Syntrophobotulus glycolicus DSM 8271: one gene and its partner. The protein of the gene in region 2 interacts with the protein of the main gene of each other region in a pairwise test. Links are inferred from orthologs where the notes say so. Each region holds a gene or a part of one and is shown on either strand. Other genes may lie near its edges. The genes, in order: rplL and SGLY_RS15300.

Evidence for each region.
Region 1: the proteins of SGLY_RS15300 (region 2) and rplL interact in binary tests that used the Escherichia coli proteins (3 or more experiments, as listed by UniProt). The link is inferred for Syntrophobotulus glycolicus DSM 8271 from one-to-one orthologs.

What each region holds. Positions count from the first base shown.
Region 1 is NC_015172.1:378,714-394,859, reverse strand. The notes cover bases 1-2,935. They hold rplL (50S ribosomal protein L7/L12), read right to left. Parts: upstream 1,691-2,935; coding sequence 1,310-1,690; downstream 1-1,309. Other genes in these bases: rplA (50S ribosomal protein L1), read right to left, coding at 2,484-2,935; rplJ (50S ribosomal protein L10), read right to left, coding at 1,751-2,275; rpoB (DNA-directed RNA polymerase subunit beta), read right to left, coding at 1-940. Also shown: more of rplA, read right to left, coding at 2,936-3,179; rplK (50S ribosomal protein L11), read right to left, coding at 3,248-3,673; transcription termination/antitermination protein NusG, read right to left, coding at 3,726-4,253; preprotein translocase subunit SecE, read right to left, coding at 4,289-4,528; rpmG (50S ribosomal protein L33), read right to left, coding at 4,570-4,719; SGLY_RS01975 (YitT family protein), read right to left, coding at 4,824-5,684; SGLY_RS01970 ([Fe-Fe] hydrogenase large subunit C-terminal domain-containing protein), read right to left, coding at 5,881-7,800; SGLY_RS16930 (class I SAM-dependent methyltransferase), read left to right, coding at 8,330-9,802; SGLY_RS18030 (hypothetical protein), read right to left, coding at 9,775-9,945; SGLY_RS01960 (hypothetical protein), read right to left, coding at 9,948-10,349; SGLY_RS01955 (heavy metal translocating P-type ATPase), read right to left, coding at 10,368-12,446; SGLY_RS01950 (DUF6110 family protein), read right to left, coding at 12,470-12,712; SGLY_RS01945 (DUF3006 domain-containing protein), read left to right, coding at 12,956-13,162; SGLY_RS01940 (ComEC/Rec2 family competence protein), read left to right, coding at 13,173-14,372; SGLY_RS17350 (helix-turn-helix domain-containing protein), read right to left, coding at 14,687-15,364; and more genes. UniProt on the Escherichia coli protein: The binding site for several of the GTPase factors involved in protein synthesis (IF-2, EF-Tu, EF-G and RF3). Is thus essential for accurate translation.
Region 2 is NC_015172.1:3,094,739-3,110,944, reverse strand. The notes cover bases 7,605-10,599. They hold SGLY_RS15300 (universal stress protein), read right to left. Parts: upstream 9,322-10,599; coding sequence 8,887-9,321; downstream 7,605-8,886. Other genes in these bases: SGLY_RS15295 (CynX/NimT family MFS transporter), read right to left, coding at 9,353-10,555; SGLY_RS15305 (GHKL domain-containing protein), read right to left, coding at 8,636-8,878; SGLY_RS15310 (hypothetical protein), read right to left, coding at 8,248-8,481; SGLY_RS17965 (hypothetical protein), read left to right, coding at 7,853-8,077; SGLY_RS15315 (S-layer homology domain-containing protein), read right to left, coding at 7,605-7,813. Also shown: SGLY_RS15325 (ABC transporter ATP-binding protein), read left to right, coding at 1-491; SGLY_RS15320 (ABC transporter ATP-binding protein), read left to right, coding at 488-2,470; more of SGLY_RS15315, read right to left, coding at 2,696-7,604; SGLY_RS15290 (LysR family transcriptional regulator), read left to right, coding at 10,687-11,562; degradosome RNA helicase CshA, read right to left, coding at 11,689-13,245; SGLY_RS15280 (carboxymuconolactone decarboxylase family protein), read left to right, coding at 13,530-13,850; SGLY_RS15275 (CPF_0552 family protein), read left to right, coding at 13,989-14,258; rd (rubredoxin), read left to right, coding at 14,430-15,164; SGLY_RS15265 (FprA family A-type flavoprotein), read left to right, coding at 15,182-16,206.

The DNA of each region.
Region 1 (16,146 bases), 2.7 Mb from region 2 along the record:
CAATATCATCCCGGTGTCCTTCTCCCTTCATGATTTCCAGAAGACGGGCAACCGCCGCAATGACATCACCTTTGGTCAGATTACGAACATGACTTTCCACATCCATGTTCAGTTTTTTATTTAGTTTATAACGACCGACTTTAGCCAAGTCATATCGTTTAGGGTCAAAGAATAAAGATTCTAAAAGAGATCTTGCACTATCAACCGTAGGCGGTTCGCCCGGACGCAGCCTCTTATATATTTCAACAAGGGCCTCCTCTGTCGATTCTGTATTATCCCTTTCCAACGTCACTTTGATATTCTCGTCTTCCTCAAACACTTCCACGATCTGAGAATTGGTTGTATAGCCCAAAGCTCTGATCAACACCGTAGCAGGAAGCTTACGCGTCCTGTCCACTCTCACAAAAATATTATCATTAATGTCTGATTCAAATTCAAGCCATGCACCCCTGTTCGGGATAATCGTCGCACCATATAGTGTCTTTCCGCTGGCATCCTTTGTTTCGGAGTAGTATACCCCCGGAGACCGCACAAGCTGACTGACGATAACCCTTTCTGCACCATTAATAATGAATGTGCCTTTTTCGGTCATCAAGGGAAAGTCTCCCATGAAAACTTCCTGTTCTTTAACCTCGCCTGTTTCTTTATTCATCAGACGAACTTTCACACGTAAAGGAGCCGCAAAGGTTACATCTCTTTCCTTGCATTCCTCAACCTCATATTTAGGCTCACCAAGGCTATAATCAATAAATTCTAATACGAGATTTCCTGTAAAATCCTGAATAGGGGAAATGTCATGAAACATTTCTCGCAATCCCTCGTCCAAAAACCACTTATAGGAATTCTGCTGAAGTTCAATAAGATTAGGCATGTCTAGAACTTCTCGTAGCCTGGAATAACTCCAACGTTCACGGGTACCAACTTTAACTGGATAAACCATTTCCTGCTCACCCTTCCAGCGTTTTTTCCCAGCAAGTTATATATTTAGAAGTGACTAATTAAACTCACGCGGAGAAAGCAGATATCAAGACAACCAAAAGCAAGGCTTCTAACCAAAACCTCGCTTCTTCGTCTATGGAACTACCTCAAAAAAATGAGATACAAACTTCCACCATATTATCTCCCAACAATCAAGGATATGTAGATATCTAGCTATAAGACATTTACTAATATTATCAAAACATTGATTGATTGTCAAGGAAAATTTTAAGTTTTTCAGTAAAATAAACACAAGGTGAATTGCAAAATCAAAAAAATAAAAAAGATGCTTTTCCGTTTTTCGAAAAAGCATCTTAAAATATAAGATAAATTACTTTACTTCGACAGTAGCGCCGGCCTCAGTAAGCTTAGCCTTAATTGCTTCCGCTTCGTCTTTAGCGACCTTTTCTTTAACAGGTTTTGGTGCATTGTCAACAAGGTCTTTCGCTTCCTTGAGTCCGAGACCGGTAACTTCCCGAACAACTTTGATGACATTGATCTTGGCCGCACCCGCACTAGCCAGGATAACATCGAATTCCGTTTTTTCTTCAGCAGCAGGAGCAGCCCCGCCGGCAGCAGGAGCAGCGGCTACAACAGCGGCAGGAGCAGCTGCGGTAACACCAAATTCTTCTTCGAAAGCTTTTACTAATTCAGCAAGTTCCAACACGGTTAAGCCTTTCACGGCTTCTAAAATTTCAGCAGTTTTAGACATTTTAAAAATCCTCCTTAAAATAATACCAACATATTGGTATGAATAAAATAATGAATTTTTCTAAGCTTGAGATTCTTTCACCTTACGCACTTCTTCCAATGCATAAACCATTTTGCGAATCGGACCCTGAAGGACATTGACAAGGCCAGAGATAGGAGCCTGCATTCCTGCAAGTACCTGGGCAAGAAGAACCTCTCTGGAAGGAAGAGCAGCCAAGTCTTTAATCTTATCCGCCCCAACGACCTGTCCTTCAACCACACCAGCCTTAATCTGAAGCTCTTTATTTTTCTTCCCGAACTCTATCAGGATCTTGGCCGGAGCAACAGGATCAGCAGAGAAGGCTACCGCAGTCAAACCTTTAAGATAAGGGTCGAGGCCCTGCAAGCCAATTTCATCCGCTGCTCTACGTACCATTGTATTTTTAAGAACACGGTATTCTATACCTGCCTGACGCAGCTCGACTCTAAGTTTAGTCACTTGTGACACTGTCATTCCCCTATAGTCAGCAAGCACTACACCTGATGATTCCTGTAACTTTTCTTTAATCTCGTCAACGATCTTTTGTTTTTCCTCATAATTCGGCATCTAACGCACCTCCTTCCAACCGGTAATCAAAAAACCTCCGCTTTCATGCAGAGGTTTGTCAATGTCATAATCAGAGCAATATCAAAAGACTTCTAATCAAAACAAAGCACCACCTCGGCAGGACATTAAGCTAAATGAAGCACCTACTGTCTTAAGCGGAAATATTTTATTGTCACCTGGTCTATTTTAAACCCTGAAAGCGCTTAAATCAAGCAAGAACTTTCAAAGGGTTAATTTTCACGCCCGGTCCCATCGTGGAAGATACCGTTACACTTCTGACATACTGTCCTTTAGCGGCAGCAGGTTTAGCCCTTGCAATAATATCGGCGATGACCTTATAGTTATCCAACAATTGATCTTCACTAAAAGAAACCTTACCGATAGGAGCATGGACAATACCGGCTTTGTCGGCACGATATTCGATTTTACCCGCTTTGATTTCTTTCACTGCTTTCTCAACATCCACAGCTACCGTCCCAGTCTTTGGATTGGGCATCAGTCCTTTAGGACCAAGCAGCCGGCCAAGTCTACCTACCAACCCCATCATATCGGGGGTAGCGACAGCAACATCGAATCCGAACCAACCCTGCTGGATCTTTTCAATCATATCTTCGGCTCCAACAAATTCCGCCCCTGCAGCTTCCGCTTCTTTGGCTTTCTCCCCCTTAGCAAAAACCAAAACTGTCTGGCTTTTACCTGTTCCATGAGGAAGCACCACGGCTCCACGAATCTGTTGGTCAGCATGACGGGTATCAATACCTAATTTAAACGCAATCTCTACCGTTTCATCAAATTTAGCTTTAGCATTCTTTTTCACCGTCGTTAGAGCTTCTTTTGGTTCAAATAAAGCCTGACTGTCATAAGTCTTGACTGCATCCTGATAATTCTTGCCTCTTTTCGGCATAATCATTTACCTCCTCGTGGTTAAGCGGGATCTAACCCTCCCACATTTTTTGCCCCTTTGGACAAAAACTAATCTTTGATTTCGATTCCCATGCTGCGCGCGGTTCCCTCAACCATACGCATTGCCGCTTCGACACTGGCCGCATTCAAATCGGGCATCTTCAGTTCTGCAATTTCCCTGACCTTATCCCTGCCGACCTTAGCAACTTTGTTCGTATTGGGCTGGGCAGATCCGGAATTAATATTGGCCGCTTTCTTTAACAGAACCGAGGCCGGCGGAGTCTTTGTAATAAAACTGAAAGAACGGTCTTCATAAACAGTAATCTCCACAGGAATGATCAACCCTGCCTGATCTTTCGTTCTTTCATTATACTCTTTACAGAAAGCCATGATATTAACACCATGCTGGCCGAGTGCCGGTCCAACCGGAGGTGCCGGGTTTGCTTTACCTGCATTGATCGCTAATTTCACTAAACCTACAACCTTTTTTGCCACTTCTTACACCTCCTTATCTTGGTAATGCCGTCTTGGACTTCATCATTTATATTCAGTCAAGTTTTTGAACTTGCCCAAACTCCAGTTCTACAGGTGTCTCTCTTCCAAACATGGAAACAGAAACCCTGACTTTGGCTTTTTCCTCCAAGATTTCTTGAATCACACCTATTGTGTCTTTAAACGGACCTGAAATAACTTTGACTGACTGTCCCACATTGACGTCAATCTTATGGCGTACCTTCTCCAAGCCCATTTGACGCAGGATATTGGCTACCTCGTGCTCCAACAAAGGAAGAGGTTTGCTTCCGCTCCCAACAAACCCGGTTACTCCCGGAGTATTGCGAACAACATACCAAGAATCATCAGTCATATCCATTTCCACAAGAACATACCCAGGAAAAACTTTGCGTTTGGAAATTTTCTTTTTCCCGTTTTTCACTTCTATCTCATCTTCCATGGGGACGAGTACTCTAAATATCTTGTCTTCCATGTTCATGGATTCAACACGTTTTTCCAGATTCGTCTTAACCTTGTTCTCATAGCCGGAATAAGTATGAATAACATACCAGTTCTTAGACATTGTCCGAAGGCCCCCTCAATATAATCCAGCAGCTTTTATTTCAGAATACTGGTCAGAGAAAAAGTAAGCATACTGTCAACGATCCAAATAAGCACAGCAAATATACCTACAGTAACAAAAACCACGCCTGTATACACCATCATTTGCTTACGAGTAGGCCAGTGCACCTTTTTCAGTTCATTCCAGACTTCACGAAAAAACACTGTTCTTGCCTTGAACTTATTCGTAAAATTACTGATAAAGCCTGTGGATTCTGTCTTTTTTGCCACTGCCATTCAATCACATCCTTATTACAGATAAACAAAACGCAAAACAATTATTTGGTTTCTTTATGAGTGGTATGAGTCTGACAGAATTTGCAGTATTTTTTGATTTCTATACGATCCGGATCATTTTTCTTATTCTTTATTGTCTGATAGTTTCTGTTCTTGCATTCCGTACAAGCCAAAGTAATCGCAACACGCATTTATGAACACCTCCCCAGCAATAGCTTGACTACTATTTTTGCTAGTCGCACAGACTAATTTAACACAAATTCAAATCCTTTGTCAAGAAAGACTGAAGCATAAATTAGTGAATTGCCTTTTTCTTTAATTGTCCCCCCACGACTTCATGCACATCACTTATTGTCACAAATGCATTTTCATCGATTTCATCAATAATCGACTTCAGTTTAGAAATTTCCAATCGGGTAACGACTGAATACAGGATCCCTTTCAGCTGACCCGTATATGCTCCTCTTCCCTCAATAAAAGTTACTCCCCTCCCTAAACGGGCCAGGAGAACCTCCGCTATTTCTTCGGTTTTTTCGGATACGATCATCACGGCCTTCGATTCTTCCAAGCCTTCAATTGTGATATCGATAACTTTGTAAGCGACAAAATAAGCAATCAGAGAGTACATGGCTCTATCCCAGCCGAATACCAACCCCGCACTGCTTAAAATGACGATGTTAATAATCATGACGATCTCGCCAACCGAAAAACTCGTTTTTTTGGAAGCTACGATCGCTACAATTTCCGTTCCATCCATTGATCCTCCATAGCGTACAACCAGACCTACTCCCATCCCCAGAATAAAACCGCCAAACACTGTTGCCAGCAAAGTATCTTGAGTCAACTGCGGTACTGGATGAAGCACAGTAACTGCTATAGCCAGAACGGTAATTGAAAACAAAGTAGAAAAAGCAAACGTCTTGCCAATTTGCGTATATCCAAAAATCAAAAAAGGAATATTAAGGAAAAATAGGAAAATCCCCAAAGGAAGATCGCTCAAGAAACTGGCCATAATAGAAATCCCCGTTATCCCACCGTCTATTATGGCATTAGGGACTAAAAAAATTTCCAGACCAACCCCGGCAAGAGATGCCCCTAAAAAAAGAAAACTATATCTCTTTATAATTTTAAACAGCTTTTTTTTATTTTTTGTCATTCTATCACTCTTCATATCTTTATATAATCAATTTTACAGCGTGAATACACTTTGTTTTTTCACTTACTCAATGCCCACAGATAAATTATAACAGAAAAATTTATGATTTTAAAATTCCAGCTGTAAGAAAGTGAAAAAGAGAACATAGCAAACGATTTCCAAATCATAGCTATGTTCCCCTTTGAACCGCTAAAGCTTAACTGAACTGGTTATTCTCGACCATGGTTTCTACCGCCGCCAAAATACTCTGCCCGGTAGAAGTGATTTGTTCACCTGATTTCAAAGCATCAGAAATTTGATTGCTGACATCATTCATCTGTTTCCCTAGTTCTACCGCGACATCAGAGATCTCCTTAAGAAGCAGAAGCATGATTTCTTCATCATTTATCGTAGACTTGACAACCTGTCCCGATTGTTCCGCCAGCTTTTGTACCTCTTCAGCCACAACTGCGAAACCCCTGCCATGCTCACCGGCGCGTGCTGCTTCAATAGCCGCATTCAGAGAAAGCAGATTGGTCTGATTTGCGATATCGACAATCTGCTTGGACGCATCGACAAAGCTCTTCAGTTTATCGTTCATCTGATCAATTCTTTCCTTAAGTGCGGAAGCTGTCCTGACGGTTTCTTCAGCTCGGTTCGTAATCCCTGTTAGTGTTCTGGTGCTTTCTTCATTCGCTGTTCCGAGTTCTGTCAAAGAGTCCTTGATGATATTAACATTTTCTTTCAGTTCGTTGGCTTTGTTTAAGCGCTCATTGCTTAGATGCTCAATCTCCTCCAACATGGCATTGGTCTCATTATTCTTTACCGTCTCCGCAAGAACCTTGTTTCTTGTATAGTCCATACAGTTCTCAACAATATTTATCCCGTTAAACACATCTACAACCAGATCATAACAGGTATTACATCCACATGCGGTACAATTAATATTACATGCTGCCTCATCATTTTTATACATTGATTTAAAAATCTGTTCTGCTTCGCTATCTGAAGGGATTCTCTTCGCAGGCACTGCTCCATCCTTGTCATACTCCCGGACAAAATCGTCCAGTTTCAGTTCTTTATCAAACTTTTCACCAATCCAGCGGAACTTTTTGGTTAAACGCCCCTTTGTATTCTTATCAATGGTTTCAGTCTTCATTTGATTAAACTTATGGTCGATATCATCAATCATTTTACGATCGGCACATGCCGCAGACCCAATATTACATCCCTGAGAACAGTTAAGGATGTCCACAACCAGAGGCACAGGCTTTTGGTTGTGGATCCGCTCCTGATAATGGTCTAAATACTCATAGGCAATTTCAGTTCCTTCTATTTGTTTAACCCAGGCATGATCAATCACCGCTTCTATATTCTCTTTCAGGCCACCCGGCCTGCTGTATAAGAAGCCAAGGGACAAATCAATAAAATCAAAATCCTTATCTTCAAAGCTGTTCATCGCCAGCCCATTGTCTTTCATGTATTTTTCAATATTTTTATATGTAACATTATAGGATATGATCCCATTCGTTTTTTCCATTTCATTTTTCTTCGCTATGCAAGGCGAGAGAAACGCAATACTTGAAGAGATCTTTTTATATTTTCTTAAATAGATTGCCGTACACATCATTGGACTGTGAATAGGCGAAAGATAATTTAACAGCCCCGGTTTATACTTTTCCACATATCCGACGATGGCGGGACAAGGCTGGGCGATAACTGAGGTCAGCTTTTTTTCTTTAATCGCTTTTAAATAAGCCCAGGTCGTTATATCCGCCCCAAACGAAACATCATAAATATATTCAACTCCCCTGGCCTTCAGAAAGCCAAATATTTTTTTATAATCCTCAAAATTCGTACGTACTGCGGGTGCTGAGATAACAGTTATTTTTTTACCGTTCTTTAAATCGGCAAAGAAGGCTTCCGTATCATCGTAGAACTCTCTTGCTTCATGATCACAAACTTCAATACATTCACCGCAATTGATGCATAGCTCGGCTTGAACCTTGACTTTAATCTTCCCCTCCTCGTCAGCATAAGCAACATTGGCATCCACCGGGCAATGCCTTATACACTTATTACATCCCTGACATTTTTCTTCGTGAGTATTGACCAAGTCCGTTAATCTTTCTCCCATTGTTTTTTCTCCTTTGTTCATATTCTTTATTTTATTTCGTTATTACATCTTATTTTTAATTTAAAATTAGTTTAAATTTATCATGAAGGAGATTAATCATTTCCATTGGGAAGCTTTTGTCAGAATTGTTTTATAGTTATTTAATTATAAAACCTAAATAGCAAAAAATCACCTATTTACTTATTTTTTCTAAAAATTTATCGAAAATATTTTCGAAAATTATAAAATTATTGAAGAGATTTTCCGGCATATCATTTTGGTTATCACGCTGTTTCACCCCCGCTCATCATAAAAGAATCTATCCAGCTATCTAAAAATGCTCCAAGACTGGTACTTTATTCCCATAAATTGATTTATCCTTTTGATCAATTGATTTTTTTCTCTCTCTTCTCAACATATTGTCATCAAAACGCTAATAAAAATAATTGTATTTGACAAATAAGAAAAAAATACAATATTGGAAACAAAAGGAGGATATTGGCGCAAAATTGGAGAATTATTAATAAAATGATCTATGGGGGGGATTTAGATGGACCCTGTTTACCAAGTTCTGACGGATAAACTAAAACAATTGAAAGTTTCAGGAATTGTCATCAACCCTTGGCTGGCTGTACATAGTTCAAAGTGTTTTACTCCTCATGTTCTCGAATTTCTCAGAATTGAAGCGGACAATCTAGCCGGCCTGATTCTCTCGGATGCCCAGAAAATGCAATACTTTAATTACTTGCCTAATCCCGCTAATTTCCCTAAAGCAGCTCTATGTGAAACTTTTATGTCAACCGCAGTATTCATTGCCCATGAGAAAACGGGCGACCTGTTTGTGGATGAAGATATTGCCAGAGAAGCCATTCTCAGAGTCATTGGTTACTGCAATACTCACGGCATAAGCAACCTTCTTCATTTATATCAGATCACCACAATCTATGACAATCTTAATGCTCTGGTCTATTACAACGGTATCCCTGAACAAATATTTATCAGCGGAGACTGGCATCGCCCCTGGGCAAAACATTTCCTAAATGATGATCTGAAAATGGGTGTATTCACCGGTTTGATGGAGGTCGTCGACCAGAATGGAGAGCGCTGTGTCCAAATCACGCCAAAAGGAACGGAAAACCTTCAGCTCATCCGTCAGATGCTGGAAGCAGCCGGTTATTTTGCTGAACGGATGTCTTTGCAACATATTTCCCAGTTTAACAGGTTAGAGGAATACGAAAAACTTGCGGAAGAAATCTTTCCTGAATTCATGCAATTAAGAAAACGGTTAATTGATTTTACGGGAATAAGGGCGGGAATGAAAGTTCTGGAATTGGGCAGTGGTACAGGACTTCTTACCTTTGAGGCTGGATTGGCGGATCGGATAGGCTTGAATGGGAAACTGGTCTGTATTGATCCTTCCGCAAAGATGATTAACCGGGCAAGGGCCAAACTTGAGGCCGAAGAAAAAAATTGGGTGGAGCTTGGTGTTGGGGTCGCCGAAGAGCTTCCTTTTGAAGATGATCGTTTTGACGCTGTTATCGGTTGTGCTTTTTTACATTTTACCAATCGCGAAACCGCTCTTAGAGAAATGCGCAGAGTAACCCGCTCCGGAGGAATCATTGGCTCTTTCCACCCCTTAGCCTGTGCGTTCAATAGCTTCCCGTTTTTCTCCGAATGGTTTGCCCGAATATTTGAATTAGCCTCTAAACGCCGGGAGCAGCCTAAAAACTTCCTGTTCGGCCCAGAAGAATGTCTTGCGTCTTTCACAGAGACTGGGCTCATTAAGATCGAGCATCAGGAGCCTTTTTCTCCCATGGTCTTTCGAGACCCGGACAAAGTAATCAAACATATTATTCATGGTCTTGGACTGTACCAAGAGGAATTGGCCAATCTTCCGTGGAAAGCCCGTGAAGAGATTATGAACGGGTTAAAAGAACGGGGTATATCGATTTGCCGGAAGTATTCGGAAGAAGAACGTATTATTTATCAGCCGGTTCAGTTTATCAAAGGGATTGTGCCATAAGCCGATGCTATCATCAGCAGAACATCTATAAAAAAGCCTGCAAAACTTAACTGTTTGCAGGTTTTTTCAGCTAAAAATTTTCCATCAGGTAAACTGCATATTTCAAGAATATCTTCCATTACAGCAGTAATGGTGACTAACACGTTCAAGCTCTCTCATTGTCCTCTTCGTCTTCATCGTGTGAACTTATGTAATGCTTGAGCGCACCGACTATTTCCACTACCGTATTGACAAAAGATACACCGCTGACAGCTCTTTCATTCAGGGCGGCAGCTGTCTCAGCGAGATTGGTACCCAGACAATTGAGCGTCGTACCAATTGCATTGACCTGCTCCTGCGTTGATTTGGCAAGATTGCTGGTGTTTTTAATCGCCTCAGGCAAAAATTCCGCCGACTTGGTCAGTGAATCGGAGTTTTTCTCTATGAGCGTCCTGGTGCTTTTGACCAAAATATTGATATTCTTCAAGGTCATGGCGGCATAAATTCCTACCACAGTGACTACGATAACAATCATCAATAAAAGAAAATCAGCAATGGAAACATACATTTTTTACACCTTGAACTCTCATTTTATTAATTTTCGCGAACTGTTCAGACTTACCCCCAAGGTAGACAGATTATGCAGCAATGCCCCTGTTCCCGGTGTTGTTACGCCCGTTAAGCCCAGAGCCAGGATAAATGTATTGAAGGACATGATAAAGGTATAATTATCTTTAATCTTCTTCATGGATTTTCGGCTTAATTCCCGCAAATACACCAAGTCATCCAGTTTGGAATCGAGCAGGATAATATCAGATACCTCTCTGGCAATGTCCGAGCTGTCTTTCATTGCTACTCCGACACTGGCCGCCGTCAAAGCGGGAGAATCATTTACGCCATCTCCGACCATAATCACCGAATGTCCGGCCTCAACCAATGAGCGAATATAGTCGGCCTTGTCTTCCGGCAATACCTGTGCCCGATATTCATCAAGCTTCAGACCGGCAGCAACTGCCTCCGCCGCTTGATGGCTGTCTCCTGTCAGCATGATTATTTTTTTTACGCCCAAGCCTTTAAGTCGGTGAACTACTTCCTTGGCTTCCGGACGCAAAGGGTCATTGATGCAAAACATTCCTGCCAGCTGATTGCCAATAGCCAGATACAGGACCGAATAGGCTCCGCTTTCCTTATCGATTAAAGCCTTTTGCTCAGGTGTTGGAATAACCTTTTCATCATCAAAGATAAAATGCGCGCTTCCAATCAAAACACTTCTTCCGTTTAAGCGTGAAGAAATCCCATGTGCTACCACATATTCCACTTCAGAGTGTTCCTCCTGGTGACAAAGTCCTTCCTCCGTCGCCTGACGTACAACCGCCCGAGCCATACTGTGCGGGAAATGTTCTTCCAGGCAGGCTGCTGTTTTTAAAACATTTTCTCTTGTCTGCCCGGCAAAAGGAATAACTTTCTCTACCTTTGGCTCGGCAACAGTCAGGGTTCCCGTTTTATCGAAAACAATCGTGTCCGCATTGGCAAAAGCTTCAAGGAACTTTCCCCCTTTAACCATGATTCGGTGCCTGGACGCTTCGCTCATCGCCGAAAGAATGGCCAGCGGGGTTGAAAGCTTGATGGCACACGAATAATCTACCAGCAAAATGGAGATCGCCTTGATCGGATTTCTGGTCAGAAGATAAATCAGACCGGAGGCCAGGAAACTGTATTTGACAATTGAGTCCGCCAACTTTTCCGTACGGCTTTGCAATCCTGCTTTCAGATGTTCTGAATTCTCAACCATGTTGAGAATTTTATGAATACGGGTCTCCTTATCAACAGCGTCCGCGCGGATCACAATAGAACCTTCCTCTACAAGAGTTCCATTGTAAACCATATTGCCTTCCTTCCGTTGAATTGGCAGCGCTTCACCGGTCATCGCAGCCTGGTTGATCATCGCTTCTCCACTGATGATTTGTCCGTCGACAGGAATCATCCCACCGGTACGAACCACCACATGATCCCCTGCCATAAGCAAGGACATGGGAATAAGCATTTCCGCCCCATCTTTTTCAACCCAGACCTTATCGATATGGATAGCCAAACTGGTCGCCAGATTATCCTTATATTTCTTCTTCGTCCAATCTTCCAGCAACTCGCTAATTGACAGCAAAAACATAATAGATCCGGCCGTACCATAGGAACGACGTCCGATAGTCACTCCGATCGCCGCCGCATCCAGAACGGCTACATCTATTTTCTGTTTAATCAACAGGCTTTCTAACCCTTTAAGGATAAATTTAGAGGAATCGATGATTCGTAAGACATTACTGATGGGAGCAGGGATAATATAATGTTTAAGTAAAAACCGCCTGACGATGTGCAAGAGTCCTTTTTTAAAGTCGGCATTCCGTTTTTGGACCATCACATACTCTTCCCCCAGATCGGGTAAAGAATCCCGTTTGAGAGCCGTTACCGCATCCAGAATTCCGGCACGTGCATCCCCCTCATATTCGAGCAGAATACTCCCCGTACTGGAGGTTGCTACAGCCTTGTTTACTCCCGCCAGCAACTTTAAATAGACCTCGATCTTTTCCCCCTCTTCCTGTGAAAAAGCGAACTTACCGCTATTTAAGCGCAGACGTCCAGGAAGTTCGTGGGCAATTTTATAGCGCATAGTTCCCCCTTAGTCCGAAACAATTATTCCGATGCCAGGTCTGCATCTTTAGCTTTCACGCGGATTTCACTGACGAGATCCTCGGCTTCCTCCTTGATGGACAGTGCGGCAGCCTGAACTTCATCCTTAAACCGGAGTCCCTTGGCCAGGGTCTTTACCCCAATTTTTCTGGCTTTTTTGCTCTTGAGAAACTTCAACGCCACTAAAGAAGCAACTGCACCACCCGTAAAAAACACCAAATTCTTTTTGTCTACATTGATTTTCATTATATTTTCCTCTCTTTCCTAAATAATGCTATTTAACAAAATGGTAACATATCTTTTTTCCTATTAAAAGAAAATAATTTTGAAAAATGAATTAATTTGTAAAACAAAGGGGTTTAGACCATTCCGGGGAAATGACGAACTGCTTGCATCTGTATTTGTTTTGTTTCGTCTTCTAAAGGATTAAGGAGAAATATAGAGAATTAACAAGTATAAAATCATTAATAATCGAAAATGAGGTGAAATATGTACATCATTGATCGTTTTGAAGGTGAATGGGCGGTTATAACGACAAATGACCGCAAAACCTTTCATCTTCCGAAGGCCCTTTTCCCCGCAGCCAAGGAAGGTGATGTTATTCAGATTAAAGTGATTGTTGATCAGGCCGCCACAGTTCAGCGCAAAGATCGCGCTAAAAAACTCTTTGATCATTTTTTTGATGAGGAAGAATAGGAAGGAAAAAATGGATTTTTTTAATAAAAACCCTTGGCTATTCTGGGTATTATTATTTGTGCTGCCGCCAGTGGGTTTATTTTTTATGTTCAGGACAAAAAAGTTCAATAAACCTCTGCAAGCCGCCCTAACCGTTGCCTTTGGCTTTCTCTTTCTCGTCCAGTTAAGCGTTGCCTTCGGTGATACATCTCCGAGTGCAAGCACACCAACTGCCGCCTCCCCTTCGAGCGCGCCCGCAGCCCAAGCAGCAGGGTCTTTAAGCGTTCATTTCATTGACGTTGGCCAGGCAGATTCCACTCTGGTTCAATCCCCTTCCAGCGTAATTCTGATTGACGGCGGTAACAACGAGGACGGTCCTAAGGTCGTTGCCTATCTTAAAGCCCAAGGAGTCACCGAGTTAGCAGCGATTATCGCTACTCACCCTCACGAGGATCATATTGGCGGGCTGGATACTGTAATCAAGGCTTTTCCGCCTAGGGTTGTTTACCTGCCGAACGCGACTACTACAACACAGACTTTTAATGACTTTATATCCGCAGTCTCTGCATCCGGGGCAAAACGCGTAGAGGCTAAAGCCGGTACACGACTTGATGTCTCTGGAATAACCGGAACCTTTCTTGCTCCAACCGGTTCGAATTATGATGATCTAAATCATTACAGTGCCGTACTAAAAATCACTTACCATAATACTTCGTTTTTATTTACCGGAGATGCCGAATCAAATTCCGAGAATGAAATGCTGAAAAATGGGAACCTGCAAGCAACTGTCCTAAAGGTCGGCCACCACGGAAGTGACTCTTCTACCACACCGGCATTTTTGAAGGCCGTTTCTCCCAAATATGCAGCAATATCCTGTGGAAAAGATAACAGTTACGGACACCCCCATGACGCCACATTAAACGCGTTGTCCGATGCCGGTATTGAGGTTTTCCGTACTGATCTGTCAGGAACGATTGTCGCAACCAGTGATGGAAAAACGATTACTTTCGACAAAAAAGCTTCTCCCGTAAAAGAAAACGCTCCTCCAGCCCCGGTTGCAAAGACTCCAAGCAGCAACAAATCAGATGTAACGGTATATGTCACTGATACCGGACATCAATACCATCGCGACGGTTGCCGGCATCTGTCCAAAAGCAAAATAGAAACCACTCTTTCTAAAGCGAAATCATCCGGATACGGCCCTTGTTCTATTTGTAAGCCTCCTCAGTGATTTAAAAAATTAAAAAACCTTCAGAATACATTCTCTGAAGGTTTTAACTTTCTTTGGTTGCGGGGGCCAGCAACAAGCTGTGTTTAAATTTATAATCCCTCGCGTAGCGTAAGCCTACTATTTAATTCTTTTCCTATTTATAATAACGTCACTGTGGGTGGCAATAAATAGACAATGCCCCGCGCACTTTAAAACAAAAAAGCAGAACCCCGGCCATTTACGAACCGGGTTTCTGCTTATCAAGATTTCTATGATTATCGACACCCCACTATAATATATGTCTTGCCCGGAGAAGTGTGACAAGCACCTCGGTGCTATTTTTTCTCCTGCCACTTATAGACTATCCCGCCATTATCGCTACATGCCTTAATCAGATCACCCAACTTCTCTGTTACTTCCCCAACTCTTACATCTTCAGGACAGCCTAATACGCCAATAAACTTAATTCCATTTGTTTCTTTGAAAATACCACTTAATAAATTTTCTGCATAATATTCTAATCGTTTCTTTACTGTCTCAACAGTGGGGGCAGTAGCACCGGCGCCGTCAAGGAATATGAAAAAATAGGCATCCTCTACCCTCTTAGCTTTGCAATACATCACAAACTGTGTCATTTCCCCAATGTGGACTTTCCTATCTCCCGTAGATGAGTGTTCTATTATAACAAGCTTGTTTTTTTGTTCGTCGGTAAACACAAGGTCGGGAGAATAACGATCGATAGAATCACTCCTAAACTTCTCTATTCTTTTCATACCTTCAATTTTGAAATTAGCCTTAAAGGTAGCATCCTTTCCTCGTTTATTCACAAGCAATTCGCCAACCTCTATGTCTAGATAAGTACAAAGCTTATCAAGGAGATCCTGCGGGTAGTGTTTCGTATCATTATTGTACATCCTACGCACAGTTTCAAACCTGTATTCTATGTCACCTGCCACTTTACGAATAGACAATCCTTTTTTATCTATGATTTCTTTTAGCTTTGATTTGACCATGATATCACCTCAAATCAATTATAAATATACTCTAAAAAAGTGTCAATATCCTATTGACTCCATTAAGGAGTCATGTTAATATGTGCTTACCGACACTAATCAAGAGGCAAACATAAAGGAGGATATAAATATGTATTACAAAATCACTGTTGATAACGGGCATTTCCCGCTGGTCCGAGATTGCTCCACAGCACATGAAGCATTTGGATGTATCGAGGAACTCTCAACCGGATTACTTCACAATCTGCCCTTTGACATGGACGGAATAATGGAAAATCTCATGAGGATGAAAAATAACGATCTAAGTAAGACTAGGGTTCATGGGTACACAATCGAAAGAATGGAAGGTGAAATCTAAAATGGCAAAAATCTGTTTCAAGGCTAGGGTAAACCTTTCCAGTGGATACGCTCCAGTAAAGTACATCACCAGGACAATTGAAATGGAACTCCCTAAAGATCGGTACGGGTTTATTCTTTTCAATGAACTGCACAAGCCTTTGCGCGAATATTTTTCAAAAAATATCGTTTCTAAGATTCCCGAAAGAGTGTCTGGTTTTAATATTCTTTGGTATCAGGTTAAGTGACTCCCCACCTGCTGCCTCAGGCGTTGCCTGTTCTAACAAAAAAAGCCCGAGGACATTACATCCCCGGGCTTTGTCGTGCTATGACTACTCCGTTTTTACTGCTGCTGTCGCGGTACTGGTAGCACTCGATACAAGCCAACCGCTTTTTTTATTCAGTTTTTCAACCACTTCATCAATGAGATTACTTACAGTATCGGT
Region 2 (16,206 bases):
CCCAGAAGGCCGTACTTTTTTCAGGCACCATTGCCGATAATATCCGTTACGGGAAACCTGACGCTTCCGGGGAAGAAATCAGGGAAGCTGCGGAAGTGGCCCGGGCCGCCGGGTTTATCGCGGAGATGAAGGATGGCTTCGAGACTTTGATTGCCCAAGGAGGAACAAACCTGTCCGGAGGGCAGAAACAAAGGCTTTCCATTGCCCGGGCCCTTGTACGCAGACCGGAGATCTATATTTTTGACGACAGCTTTTCCGCTTTGGATTTTAAAACTGATGCCGAGCTGAGAGAAGCACTAAAAAAAGAAACCCTGCAATCAACAGTATTGATTGTGGCTCAGCGCATCGGGACGGTGATGGATGCTGATCAGATTATTGTTTTGGATAACGGAAGCATTGCCGGAACAGGAACACATCAGGACCTGTTAACAAGCTGTGAGGTTTATCGGGAGATTGTATCTTCGCAACTGTCAGGGGAGGAGATCGCATGAGCGGGAAACACAATGAACAAAGGACGCGATTTAACTCGCGGAGCGGAAAAACAGGAGGCACGGGCCCAAAAGGTCCGGACGAGGCCTTGGGCAGACCCGTTGAAAAAGCCAATAATTTTAAAGGTACGCTGAAACGGCTTATCCGCTATTTTAGACCTTATAAAATCAATATCATCACTGTTCTGATCTTTGCTTTGTTCAGTACGACGTTCACTATAGTGGCCCCGAAAATAAGCGCCAAAGCCATTAACAAGCTGACTGACGGTGTAGTGGCCAAAATCGCTTTGAGCCAGGCAGCTTCCGGAGACCCGGGCATTTCGATGGCTCAGGCCCACCTTTCGCCGGATAAACTAGAGTACCTGAACAGGGTGATTCAAGAAACGGGAGGAAAGGTTGATTTTTCCTATATCGGATATATCCTTCTTATTTTGCTTGGAGTGTATGTTCTCAGCGCTTTATTCACCTTTGTGATGCAGTACGTGATGTCCGGAGTCGCTCAGAAAACAGTATTTGAAATGAGGCGGGATGTCGACGACAAGCTGGCTAGATTACCATTGAAATACTTTGATTCCAAAACACATGGAGAAATTCTCAGCCGGGTGACGAACGATATTGATACCATATCTTCTACCTTGCAGCAAAGCTTGACCCAGCTGATCACATCGATACTGCAAATCATCGGGTTTATTGTGATGATGCTGAGCATCAGCCCGCTCTTAACCGTGATCGTTTTAGTCACCCTTCCGCTCTATGTAGGATCAACCGCCTTTGTCGCCAAAAAATCGCAAAAGTATTTTGCGGCCCAGCAAAAGGAAATCGGAGAGCTGAGCGGGCATGTGGAAGAAATGTATACCGGACACAAGATCGTGAAAGCATTTGGTCATGAAAGACAATCTGTGGAAAAGTTCAATCAGATTAATGAGGGACTTTACGATGCCGGATGGAAAGCCCAGTTTGTCTCCGGAATCATGTTTCCGCTCATGAATTTTGTCAGTAACCTTGGTTATGTCCTGATTTGTGTGATCGGTGGCATCTGGGTGGCAAAAAACAGGCTTAATCTGGGAGATATTACGGCCTTCATCTCATATTCCCGCTCTTTTACTATGCCCATCATACAGACCGCCAATATCGCCAATATTATTCAGTCAACCATCGCTTGTGCCGAACGCGTTTTTGAGGTGCTGGATGAGCAGGAGGAGATTCCTGACGGTCCGGCGGCCGGAGTATTGCAGTCTCCCCGGGGTGAAGTCGAATTTGAAAGGGTCAATTTCAGATATCTGGACAATGAACCATTGATCGAAGACATCAGCCTTAAGGTCCAAAAGGGGGATTCGATTGCCATTGTGGGGCCGACAGGAGCGGGAAAAACAACCATGGTAAATTTGCTGCTGCGTTTTTACGAAATGAATGGCGGGGCGATTAAAATAGACGGGGTGGACATTCGGGATATTCAGCGAAAGGCCTTAAGAGGCATGTTTGGGATGGTCCTTCAGGATACCTGGCTTTTCAACGGCACGATCAGAGAAAATATCGCTTATGGCCGGGAAGGGGCGTCAATGAAAGATATTGTCCGGGCCGCAAAGGCTGCCCATGCCGATCATTTTATCCGGACCCTGCCTGACGGCTATGAGACCATACTGAATGAAGAGGCCACAAATATTTCCCAGGGACAAAAACAGCTTTTGACCATAGCCAGGGCGATTCTGGCCGATCCGGCGATTTTGATTCTTGACGAAGCGACAAGCAGTGTCGATACAAGGACCGAAGTTCTCATTCAAAAGGCCATGACCAATTTGATGGAAGGCCGAACAAGCTTTATTATCGCCCATCGCCTGTCCACCATCAAAGAAGCAAAAACAATCCTGGTCATGAATCACGGAGCCATCATCGAGCAGGGAAATCATCAGGAATTGCTTGCGCGGAAAGGGTTTTATTTCGAGCTTTACAACAGCCAGTTCACACAAAAAGCGGTCGTCTGAAAAAAGCGAAAGTCGGTATCCCGATATCCAAATAATCCATCAAAAACCGTCAAAGGGGGACAAAAAGTGAGCGTAGGGCCTTGCCCTCTGTTTGGAGAGGGCAGGCCCTACGCGGTTTTTGGCAGCCAGGCTATCGTAGCGTTTTATCAAACGCCTTAGACCCTGTAGCTTTGCGCCCCCGGCTTTCACCGGGTTTGCCCTTGGCAATATATTCTGTTGTTTTGGTTACTTTGTTTTTCTTACACCGTTTTCATCAACTTCATAACCATCTATTTTGGTACTCTTGGCAAGAGAGCCATCGGCATTGAAGTAATACCACTTGCCGTCGATCTGAAGCCATTTTCCAACAATCATGACACCATAGGTATCAAAATAATAGCTTTTCAAATCTCCATTTGTTTTAATATCTTTCCATCCCGTTACGGCACTGCCGTCTGATGACAGGAAGAACCATTCGCCTTTGGCGTTCTGCGTCCAGCCGCTTGCGAAGGCACCCCCGCTGCTGTCAAAGCAGTAGACCTTGCCTTCCACAGTCTGCCATCCGGTAAGGGCTTTTCCCTCTTTAAAAAACATCCACTGGCCGGAATCATTTTTTACCCAGCCCTGGGCAGTGTCGCTGAAAATCATCAATTCAACAAAGCGCCGCAGCACTGCCGAAGCCTCGGCACGGGCAGCCGTTCCCTGCGGGTCGTAAAAGTTATTGTTTTTGCCTTGGAGGATACCCGCCATCTGAATGCGCTTCACGGAAGGAGCCGCCCACGCGCCAATTTTGGCGTTATCGGCAAAGGTGTTCTGTGTGTGAACCTCCGGCAGCTTGAATCCGATAACCGTGGCGTACCTGTCCATCATAACCGCCATCTGCTTACGGGTTATAAGGCCGTCCGGATCAAACTTGCCGCCGCCGATACCAACCAGAATATTATTCTTCACGCTCCATTCGATATAGCCCATATAGTAGGAGTCGGTTTTCACATCACTGAAGCTGGATTTCTTGTAAGCGCTGATGTCGGCATTTGCCAAACGTCCGAGTGCTGTAACAAACATCCCCCGTGTCATAGGAGCATTGGGGGAAAATGTTGTGGTGCCGGTGCCGGCCAGAATACCCCGGTTTGCAGAAAAGAGAATATCTTCCTCCGCCCAATGCCCATTAATGTCGGTAAAGTTAAAGCCGGCCTTGTAGGCTATGCCATAAGTGGAGAAATGGCCGGTGGAAAACACGACCGTTCCGCGCTTTGCATCATAGCTGGAATCGGTGAGATAGGTCACTTTGCCATTTGCGTCCACATACACGGCACAAACGTTGCCCGCTGCCTCGCCCTCTTGCAGGGTATAGGGAATCTCCACACTGACTCTGCCCTTGCCGAAATTGGTCACGGATTTGCCGTTGCCATAAGCCGCCTTGAAATCAAAGGTTGGCCGGTTGCCGATGGCGGTCTTTGCGTCGCCGGACAACTTTGCATTGTCCATGCGGGTGGCGGAAAGCTGTACGTCAGCCTTTGCCTGCCCATTCATTTCCGTTACCGCCGCAAGGTTGATTCCGAGGGTAAGATCGGGGCGGTCAATAACCAGCTGAACGCTGGCAATCTTATTACCAATGACCTGCTCCTGTGTCGTTTTGGGCAAATTGACCGTCACGGTGCTTGCGTCCTTGCCGCCTGTCGTGACATGAATCGCCGCTGTAATATCGCCCGCGTTCACACCTTTTTTTGCCGCGACAGCCTTTGCGTCCGCAAGCGCATCGGTAATGTTTTTATCGGTAAGGCTGACATTAGCGTTGCCGTTATTGTCAACCGCGGCTTTGTTTTCCGTGCTGCCGCTGACAGGCTCAGTAGGCTTTGTGGATTGTACAGGTGTATAGGAGCCGCCGCCCGAGCCGCCGCCGGTTCCTCTTGTATAACGCGTCGCTGTGATGGCGATGATTTTCTGCTCTGTTGTTTCGCTTTGTCCGCCCTTGGATACCGTAACGGTAAAGGTATAGCTGCCGTTTGTACCGCTGGGTTTTGCGGCAGTTCCCACTGTCGGCGGGGTGTAGCTGACCTTAGTTATGGTGACTGTAATAGCGCTGTTACCCACTGCCGTTTCCGCAGTGTTTTTCAGTGCCGTTTTAATCGCGTCCTCATTCGTTGCCGCCGCCTGGGTCATATTGGCGTAGCCTGCGTTCTGCGCGGCGGTTTTCGCCGCCGCAACGGTTGCAATGTCCGGGTCAGGAGCAACCGTCACAGTGGCGTATGCGCCTGCCTCATGGGTAGCGGTGGTTTTTACACGCACGTAGTAGGTTCCTTCGGAAAGGCTTGTGGTTTCAGTTGCGGTGCAATCCTGCGCATTGGTAAAGCCGGTATTATCGGCATATTCCATAGCGGCGCTTGTGCCGGTGATTTTGCCGTCCGTGCCGCCTGCACTGCTTGTCGCAACGCCGGAAAGCCCGGTAGGAGCGGCGGGGCCGTCAGCCTTTGCGATGCTCCATGAGATGTTCGTGGCTGTGGTCGTGCTATCATTCCACGCATAGCCGGATTGCGGCGTTGCGGTGGCGGTGTAATCGCCTACCGCTGTTGCCTCAAAAGTTCCGCCCAGGGTATAGCCGGTTCCTGCGCTCACGCCGCTCAGAACACTTCCCGTCCATTGCAGGCCGGTGTTTGCGGCGGGTACGGCTATCTTCGTAACGCCTGCCGCAACCGTCACAGTGGTGTATACGCCTGCCTCATGGGTAGCGGTGGCTTTTACACGAACGAAGTAGGTTCCTGCGGAAAGGCTTGTGGTTTCAGTTGCGGTGCAATCCTGAGCATTGCTAAAGCCGGCATTATCGGCATATTCCATAGCGGCGGTTGTGCCGGTGATTTTGCCGTCCGTACCGCCCGCACTGCTTGGCGCAACGCCGGAAAGCGTGGTAGGAGCGGCGGGGCCGTCAGCCTTTGCGATGCTCCATGGAATGCTTTGGGGTGTGGCCGTGCTATCGTTCCACGCATAGCCGGATTGCGGTGTTGCCGTGGCGGTGTAATCACCAACCTCTGTTTTCTGATAATCTCCGCTCAGGGTATAGCCGATTCCTGCGTTCACGCCGGTCAGAACACTTCCCGTCCATTTCAGGCCGGTGTTTGCGGTTGGTACGGGTATCTCCGTAATGGATACCTCCCACTGTGCAGTTAACCCGGTCACGGTTTTGGGCACAGCTACACCCGCAGCGTAGGTTGTTGTACTGTTCGTATCCTTCCAGTTGGTAAAGGTCTTGCCCTCGGGTGCTGTCAGCCCTTCGCCGCTTGGCGCTTTGAAGCTATTGCCCGCACAGATGATTTTAATGTTCGCCGTATCGCCCTTCAGTGTGCCACCGTTGAGGTTCAGTGTGACGGCTTTCAGTCCGTCATCGCCCAGTGTGTCAGGCTCCAGTACCTCAAGGGCGGGACGGAAGGCGTAGTTCGGATCGGTACTCATGTTAAAACTCCAAGTGCGCGCGCCGGAGAACCCCCGCATAGCGCGGTATAATGAAACAGTTTCAGAAGTATCCTGCCCCCAAGAGTATTGGGCACTCCAATTTTTGATCCAGCCTGTTGTATTGTCGGTTGAATTTGCTTTATCCAAAATCTGATCCCACTCGTTGGTGGCCGGAGAGCCTTTACTGTCCACTTCACTGCTGCCTGCGCTCAAGGCGCGCAGCTTGTAGTTTCCATCAAAGGTTTTGCCAAAGATGAGGCCGTTCGTACTCAAGGTATCCCAACTGATGTTGTTGCCAATATTATAATCCCCCACAAACAGACTGCGGTCGCTTGCGGTTGCTGCCGCTGATGCGCCCGTGTCGCCATTGCTGCTGCTTTCAAGTCTGTACGCAGTCACCGTACCCACGTAGGTAAAGGGCACATAGTGCAGAGTTGTGTCCGGCAGGGCAGTGTTCACCGTGCCGATGTTGCCCGTTTCTCCCGATAGGTCAAAGTAGTAGGTGCCGCCGGCGGCAAGGTCGAATTGCTCGGCGCCGCTTGCCTTTGGCTCAATCTTAATATATTTTAAACTGGTAATGTTGCTGCTTGTCAATTTTACCGTGGCGGCATTGCTGCCGTCTATAAGAGTGCCAGCCGAAACCTGCACGCCTGCATAGCTGGGCACCTTACTCATTGCAACAGTGCCGCCCTTGGCAGTTACCTCGCTGCGGCTGATGGTGATACTTTGGATAAAGGCGGTTATGCCTTTGCTTGCGGAGGCAGTGCCGCCCTCGGCGGTTACTGTGGCTCCGCTGATGGTGATACTGCCGTTACCGGCGTATATGCCGTGGCTTGTGGAGGCAGTGCCGCCCTTGGCGGTTACTGTGGCTTCGCTGATGGTGATACTGCCGGTATTGACGTATATGCCGTAGCTTATGGAGGCGGCAGCGAGGCTCTCGGCAGTTACTGTGCCTCCGCTGATGATGATATCGCCGGTAACGACGACTATGCCGCAACTGTCACGGTTACTGTTGTTGCCGGTGGCTTCGAATATGGCACTGTCCTCAATGGTAAGGTTTCCGGTACGGACGAATATGCCGTAGACGTCGCTGATGCCGCTACTGGCGCCGGTGCCGCTGGTGGCCTTTACATTGGCGGCGCCGCTGATGGCAACGGTGTTAGCGCTATAGATGCCGTAGCTTTTGCTGCTGCCGTAGCCGCCGGTGGCGGTTACCCTGGCGTTTTCTTTAATGCTGACGGTGGTAGCGTCTATGCCGTAGCTGCCGGTGGCCTCGCCGCCGGTGGCGGTTACTACGGCGCTTTCTTCAACGCTGACGGCGGTAGCGTATATGCCGCAGCTGGTGCTGGCCTCGCCGCCGGTGGCGGTTACCTCGGCGCTTTCTTCAACGCTGACGGCGGCGGCGTATATGCCGTAGCTGGCGGTGCCGGTACCGCCGTTGGCGGCGAGTGTGCCACTGCCGCTAATGGCAAGGCTGCCCCCCGTATAAATAACGTAGGTTTTCCCATCGCTGCCGTTATCCTGCGCAGTAATGGTGTTCGTGCCCGACAGCACAATGGAAAGGGAGCCCGTGGTGTAAATGCCATACTTATTATTGGAACCATCTGTATACGCGCTTGTAATGGTTGCACCGTTGAGGGTCAGAATATTCTGGTCAGCGTCGTAGGTGACGGTTCCCTCAATGCCCGAGCCGCTTACAGCACCTGTGGCGGTCACCTGCGTTCCGCCCACCCAGAGGTCTGTGCTGCTGAGTGCGATCGTTGCACTCAGCGCACTCAGCGCCATAGAGCCCACCGTCACAGTAATTTCCGGCAGGTCGGCGCTGACCGTATAGCCTTCAATTACCGGTGTGAATACATAGCTGCCCTTGGTGTCCATGTCGTAATCAGCAGAAGCCCATGTCACAGGAATTTCCACGGTGTTTTCTTCCCATTCAGAGCCGGTGGCAGCTTGCACTTGAATCGGCTCGTCATGATCACCGTCGGCAGACGGCTCCTGCGCGTCGGACGGTGTGCCGGCAAGCTGATGGTCAGAATCTTCCGCTGCGGGGGTGGTGCCGCCGTTGTCAGAAACGGTACCGCCGTCCTGGGTATCAGAATTGTCCGCAGGTGCCGAACTTTCGGAATCCTGCACGAGTTTTGCTGTCCGCACCGTGGCGGTCAGTGTCTGGGGCAATTCTAAATTTTCCAGCAAGGTGCCAAGTGCCACCGCCTTTTCTGTTTCTGCAAGCGGCTCAAAGCTGGTGATTTCACCGCTTTTACCTAATGCGCCCGTTTCCTCCGCCATAGCCGAAACCGGCAGCAGGGTTACGACCATGCACAGTGCCAGCGCGACGCTTAATAATCGTTTTTTCATTCCTTCGTTCCCCCCTGTTTCAATTGTTTTTTGGGATAATAGCACACGCCCACGTCCAAAGCGCGGGGCTTGTCCAGGTGAAAATCCGCGTAGACGCAGTACCAACAGGTTTTCTCCGCCGCACTGCTACGTGGGGTAAAGGCCGGGCAGGATTGTCTTGGCCAGACATTGCCATCCGGATTGGGGGCTGGAAGGGCCTGATCTTCCTTGCGCCGGGTTGTTTCGCTCATAAAAAAATCGCTCCCTTCTGCTTCGTGATTTCCTGAAGGCAGGATAGCACAAAACAAAAGGAAGCGACCAATTTTTACTTAAAAGACTTGTTTTTCTACTTAATGTTCAAAGATAAGTGCAATATTTCCTCTTGACAAAGGAAGCCGGATATGATTAGATCAGCAACCGCACATTAAAAATACCGTTCTCCACCCGATAGAGCAGCTCGCCGCCGTTTTCCCGCACAAAGGCCCGGATACGTTCACCGCCCCAGCCATGTCCTTCCTCCCGGACGGTGGGATAGACGTTTTCATCCAGCGGCACCTCCCCGGAATAAGGATTCTCCACCTCCAAAATGAGCTGACCGGTGTAGACGGCGCGGACACGGAGCCGGCGCTCCCCTTGCTGGCAGATCACCTTTTTTATTATTTAATGACCATTACGGGGACTTCGGCATGAGTGACCAGGGTACGGGCCACACTGCCCAGCAATAATCCCGCAAAGCTGCCCAGTCCCCTGGTACCGCAGATAAGCAGATCAGCCTTACAGGAAGCCGCGTGAAGCAAAATCTCATTGACCGCGTTGCCGAAGAGAGAGTGGGTCGTGACATGAACCCCTTTCCCTTCACAGATCGTACGCACTTCTGAAAGATTGATTTCGATTTCCTCTTCGGCTTCCTCTCTTACTTCAGGAGACGCGTAGGCTCCGGCGGAACGCATACTGATGGCGGAAGGAACCAGAACCATGACGACGTCGACTGTCGCCTGGCTGAGCTGTGCCATATGAATCGCCCAATCCAATGCTTTTTTGCTGTGTTCCGAACTGTCATAGGCGACGACAATTTTTTTTAAAGCAATCATTTTTTCCAACCTCTTTTCCTCTTTTGTTCTCTTATTCTTCCTTTAATAAATCACTTTGCTCCTTGGTAAAAACATAGCGGTCTTTGCCCGCGCAAATCCCAAAATAAAGAAGGAGCGCAGTGGCGGCTACCCATAAAATCATGGAGGGGGTCCAGGTCTGGAAGCGGTCAAACAAGAAGCCGAGCAACGCGGGGCCGGCGGCTGCCAGCAGATAACCGACCGACTGGGACATGCCGGACAGCTCGGAAGCCTGCCTGCCGCTGGTCGTGCGCAGGCCGATAAAGGTGAAGGCCAGGCTGATGCTGGCCCCGGAGCCGGTGGCGATCAAAGCAATCCCCAGCACCAACAGTGAAAAGCCTCCGCCAAAAAGGAAGATCAGCATTCCGGATAAATAGATCAGACAAACGATGGCGGTGATACCGCGCTGATCGCTGTAGCGGTCGGCGAATACGGGAGCAATAAAGCTGGCGGGGATGGCACAGATTTGATAAAAGGTCAGCATCCAGCCTGCTGTCGCCGTACTTATCCCATAACCCTGGAGGATGGCCGGAAGCCAGGCAACCACACAATAAAAAAGGAAAGACTGCAGTCCCAGGAAAAGGGAAACTTTCCAGGCCAGAGAGGAGCGCCAAATGGATGCAGCCGGAGAATCCGCTTCTCGTGAAACAGCAGAATGGTGATGTTTGCGGAGCTGCGGCAGCCAAATCAGGAGGGCGATCAGGATCAGCCCGGCGGAAGTATCCAGCGTATAGCGCCATCCCAGATGCAAGCTGCTGGCCAGAGGGATACTGATTCCGGAAGCAAGTCCGCCTGAAATAAACATTGAAACACTGTAAGCACTCGTGACGATCCCAACATTATCCGGAAAGTTCTGTTTGATGATGCTGGGGATGAGCACATTACCAGCCACAATTCCCAGCCCGATAAAAAATGTTCCGGCCAGTAAAGCGCCAGTCCCTCCCGCGGAGCGCAGCAGCACACCGGCGATTAAGATCAGCAGCCCGATCAGGATGCTGCGTTCATTGCCGATTTTGCCGCCTAACTTGGATGAAACTGCTGAAAAAGCAGCAAAGACAAGTAAAGGCAATGTCGTCAGGAAACCGGCCAGCCCGTTTGAAATGCCGAGATCGGCCCGGATTAAACTGACCAGAGGACCTACGGCGGTCAGAGGGGTTCTTAAACAAAAGGAAACAAGTATAATTCCTGCGATGAGTACGGCTCTTTTTGTGTTCATGGTACCTATTCTTCTCCTTCGCTATCCTGGATTATTACAGCTCAATTATGAGGGCAAAAATTGATAAATAAAAATACATATTATAATATATACCTATAATCAATTTTATATCAATCGCCAAGGAGATATCTATGGACCTGTTGCAGCTCAAATATTTTCAGGTTGTTGCCCGGACCGAACATATGACCAAAGCGGCCCGCGAGCTGCAGATTGCTCAGCCCGCCCTCAGTGTAACCATTGCCCGCCTGGAAGAGGATTTGGGCGTACCCTTATTCGACAGGCAGAACCGCCGTATTGTCCTTAATCCGTATGGGAGAGCGTTTCTCCGCAGAGTGGATACCGCGCTTGCCGCGCTGGGGGAAGGACGGCAGGAGCTTGCGGATTTAGCGGGAATGGAGTACGGCATACTGTCTATTGCCACAACTTTCCTGGATGAGGATTTCAGTAAAATGATCGGTTCTTTTGTCAGCAGGCATCCTTCCATGCGTTTTCGGATCAGGCAGTTATCGGAGGACAAGACCAAGCTGCAGCTCCTGACGGCGGGAGAGGTTGACTTCGGCTTTATCAATCAGACCGTTCAAGGCCCTGATATCGCCAGTGTCGCCCTGCTTTCGGAAGAGCTGCTGCTGGCCGCCCCGCCTGGGCATCCCTTCGGCGGCTGCCGGACGGTTTCCCTCTCCGATCTGGCCCCTGAATCCTTTGTGCTGCTGAAAGAAGGACACAGCATTCGGAAACGCTGTGATGAACTGTTTGAGAAGGCGGGATTTTTCCCGAAAGTCGTGTGTGAATGCGATGAAATCGGCGCGATAAGAAATTTGGTTCATGCCGGGCTGGGGATCTCCTTCCTTCCGGAACCGTCCAGTCAAGCGGCCGCTTTTCCGCTGACTTTTGTCAAAAATAAAGAACTGACATACCGCAATACCCTTTTCCTCGCCTGGAATGAAAAACGCTATTTATCTAAAGCCGCCCTTAAATTCAGGGAATATGTGGTCCGGTACTACACGTAGTTGGTTTGATATGGAAGCAAAAAAATAACCGCCCCTGCTCAAGGCGGCGGTTATTTCTCAGGAACTAACGATTTTGCCCAGCCGTTTTCCGGTTAGACAGCTATTGCCAGCATAAATGAATCCTGGCTAGTTATCGGATCTGAAGCCGGTTCTGTTTTCGGCTCTATAGTCCGGTCTGCTTTCTGTTCCGAACGATGTTCTGGTATCCTTTCGATAATCGGATCGGTTATTTGCCCTGTTGTCCGGCCTGTAATTTTTCCTGTAATCGGGCCTGCTTTCCGGTCTGCCGTCTGTTTGCCGGTTGCGCCTGTTGCGTTGATAATGGCTGGGCTGTCTTGATTTTTCATATCTGGGGGTCCGGGAATAAACAGGAGCTTCTTCAGTCAAGCTGACCGGGGTCGTATTCGGCTCCTTGGTTAAGAGCTTTAAAGCGGCGGCAAGAAGGGCTGTGGAGTCATTGGAAGCAAGAAGCTCATCAGCCAGCTCCGTATAACGGCGGCTTTCAGGATCTTCGCTGGCCTTCATCAGCAGGTCAACGGCCAGACGCTGCTGACCTTCGAGGACTTCGTGAATGGTCGGCATCGGCTTGCGGACAATCCTTCTTTTGGTAACCTGTTCAATCAATCTCAAATGGTTGAGTTCCCGCGGCGTCACAAAAGTCACGGCCAGACCGGTTTTTCCGGCTCGTCCCGTCCGGCCTATTCTGTGGACATAGCTTTCGGGGTCCTGAGGAATATCAAAATTATAGATATGGGTTACACCGCTGATATCAAGGCCCCTGGCGGCGACATCCGTCGCCACAAGGATGTCGGTGACTCCTTCTTTAAAATGTCTTAAGACACTGTCTCTTCTCAGCTGAGTTAAATCCCCGTGGATGCCCTCGGCAGAATAGCCCCTCTTATTTAAGGCTTCATAGAGCTCATCCACCCGTCTTTTGGTCCGGCCGAATACGATAGCAAGATCAGGGGACTGAATGTCCAGCAAACGGCAGAGTACATCAAATTTCTGTCTTTCAGGCAGTTCAACATAGTATTGTTCGGTATTGGGAACGGTAACTTCCTTCGCTTTGATACTGATGAATTCAGGTTCAAGCATGAAACGCTTGGACAAATTGAGAATGGATTGGGGCATCGTGGCAGAGAACAGCAGAGTTTGGTGTTTATGTTGAATTTCGCCCAGGATGCTCTCAATATCCTCAATGAAACCCATGCTCAGCATTTCATCCGCTTCATCAAGAACGGCCATGGAAACATGGTCTAAGCGTATGGTATGGCGGCGCATATGGTCCATAAGGCGGCCGGGAGTGCCGACGATAATCTGAGGCCTGTTTCTCAGGGCCCGGATCTGCCTGTTGATATCCTGTCCCCCGTAAATCGGCTGAGCGTGGATGCCTTTAAATTGGCCGATCTTATTGATTTCTTCGGCGACCTGGACCGCCAGCTCCCGGGTAGGGGTGACGACAAGTCCGCCGATGCCTTCGGCATGCCGCTCCAGATTCTCGATCATCGGAATAGCGAAGGCGGCTGTTTTGCCTGTTCCGGTCTGGGCCTGGCCAATAATATCACGTCCGGCCATAGCAACCGGAATCGTTTTTTCCTGGATAGGGGTAGCCTCCTCGAAACCCATATCGGCGGTGGCTTTAATAATAAAATTGCTTAGGCCCATGTCAAAAAATGTTGACATAAAAAATTTCTCCTTTTAAAAACAATTATCCTCATGATGATGAACTTGAGAAAAAATATTAAGACCTCCCTGACATAAAGCTAAGGAGGTTTGCGGATTTCCTTATTAGCAGCTAGCTCGACTTACTAATTTATTATAAATGTTAGGCCTGAAATGTCAAGTCCGGCTCCGGGCAATAAAATAGGAAAAATTCTGGAGAAGTTGAACAGATTCCTGTACAATACAGATAGATCCGAATAATTTTAATTGTTGGCAGAAATCAAATGAATGGTTAGGGGTGATTGATGATGGCTTTACCTCCTTTTTTGGCACATTTGGAAAAGAATGACCCAGCCTTTGCCGAAGCGATTGAAAAAGTATTCTCATCGTCTATGGCGCCGGGAGCCCTGGACAATAAAACCAAGCTGCTGATCGCTTTAGCTTTGGACGCGGCGCATGGGTCAGTTCCCGGTGTTTCCAGCGTAGCGGGGCAGCTGCGGGCAATCGGAGCAAAAGATGAAGAGATTGCCGAAGCTTTGCGTATTGCCTATTTTGCTTTTGGGAATTCTATTCTTGGGGTCTCAGCCGCGGCCTTTCCCGGTAAATCATCGCTGTCTGAAAATTAATTTGTGAAGAAGATGAGGAACGAAAGGTTTTGAGCAGGATTCTTGTTTTCTTTTGCCGAAACTATATTGCCAAATCCGCCTGGCTTGCTTAAAGGTAAAATTTCTTTTTGAGTAAAGATGATGAATGGGGGAAATACTATGTCAAACTTGAAAATTATGGTTGTCGGAGTGAATCACCGCGTCAAAAACGCCGCTAAAGTTCAAAATTTACTGACTCAATATGGCTGCCTGATCAAAGTAAGACTTGGTCTGCATGAACATATCGAGGCTGTGGCGGGGGAAGCATGCTCGCCCAATGGTTTGATTGTACTCCAGGTTGCCGGGGATTCTGAAGAACTTGAAGTATTTTTGAAGGAACTGAACAGCATTGAGGGAGTAAACGCGAAAATCGTTGATGTCGGATTCTGATCAAGGTACACAAACAGCCTGCAAGAATAGCCGGATTACCTGCAGGCTATTTACTTTAATTAAAAATAATTTTATATTTAAATCAAAATTAAAAAGGAATTTTTCAAAATTAGTCTAATTTATCAAATAAGATTAAACGAATTTTAGACAGGAATCGGGAAGGAGGAGTGAATTACGGATTCAAAAATATTCCGCCGCTTAACTTACGGCTTGTATGTCATTTCGTCCCTGAAAGAAGGCAGGATTAACGCGCAGATCGCGAACACGGTCTTCCAGATCACATCCGCGCCCTTGATTGTAGCCATAAGTATTAATAAAGAGAACCTCACCCATGAGTACATTCAGAACAGTAAAGTATTTGCCGTGAATATCCTGCCTGTTTCCACCCCGCTGGAGATGATCGGACATTTCGGCTTTAAATCCGGCAGAAATCTGGATAAGTTCGGGGAAGTTGCTTTTAAGCCAGGGCAGACCGGCTCGCCGCTCCTAACCAGTAACAGTATCGGATATCTGGAAGCCGAAGTGATTCAGAGTACGGAGCTGAGTACCCACACCGTGTTTTACGGTCAGGTGATGAATACTGAGGTCTATTCGGATGAAGAGCCTATGACTTATGGATTTTACCAGCAATTAAAAAGAGGGACAGCCGCGCCGGCCAGCCCCGCCGCAAAAAGCAGCCGGTCGGAGCAAGCTGAAAAAGCAGAGTCAATAAAAAAAGAAAATTTAATCAAGGAGGGTCCAACCATGCAGAAATATGAATGTCCGGTTTGTTCTTATATCTATGATCCCGAGAAAGGCGATCCTGATTCAGGGATTGAACCCGGCACCGCCTTTGAGGCTTTGCCGGATGATTGGGTATGCCCGGTTTGCGGAGTTGATAAGAGTCAATTTCAGCCGGTCGACTGATTTTAAGGAGAGAAAAAATGAAACCGATTCAAGTAAAAGATAATGTCTACTGGGTAGGCGGGATTGACTGGAATATTCGCACCTTTCATGGTTATCTCACTCCGCGCGGGATGACCTATAACGCCTATCTGATTGTGGATGAAAAAATAACCCTGATTGACACGGTAAAACATTATATGTTTGAGGAAATGATTGAACGAATTTCCGCGATTGTTGATCCGTCCAAAATTGATTATGTCGTGTCAAACCATGTGGAAATGGACCACTCCGGGGCATTGCCCAAGCTTATGGAGATTTGTCCCCAGGCCGTGGTTTTTACTTCCGTTAATGGGGAAAAGGGCTTGAAAGCGCATTACAGACCAGATTGGAATTTCCGGGTCATGAAGTCCGGGGAGACCATCAATTTGGGCCGGAAAAGCCTGGCTTTTGTTCATACTCCGATGGTTCATTGGCCGGACAACATGGTCACCTACTGTCCGGAGGACAAGATCCTGTTTTCTAATGATGCCTTTGGACAGCATATTGCTTCAACCCAAAGATTTGATGAAGAGCTGCCTTGCGACATCATCATTGAAGAAGCGGCGAGGTATTATGCGAATATTGTCCTGCCTTATGGAGCCCAGGTCGGCAAGGCGCTGGAAGCCCTTCGGGATATAGCCATTGAGATTATCGCACCCAGCCATGGTTTAGTCTGGCGGACACATATTCCGGAAATCCTCAGGGAATATGAAAAATGGGCCTCCGGTCAAACGGAAGAAAAGGCTGTCATTGTCTATGATACGATGTGGGGCTCCACGGAAAAGATTGCTTATGCTGTCCAAAATGCCTTTGAAAACGCGGGTATCCCGGCAAAGCTGATGAGGGTAACGGAAAATGACATTTCCGACATTATGCCGGAGGTTCTGATGTCAAAATATGTCTGTGTCGGCTCGCCAACCCTGAATAACGGGATCATGCCGAAAGTATCGGCATTTCTCACCTATATGAAAGGGCTGGCCCCGAAAAACAGGATCGGAGTCGCCTTCGGCTCTTATGGGTGGGG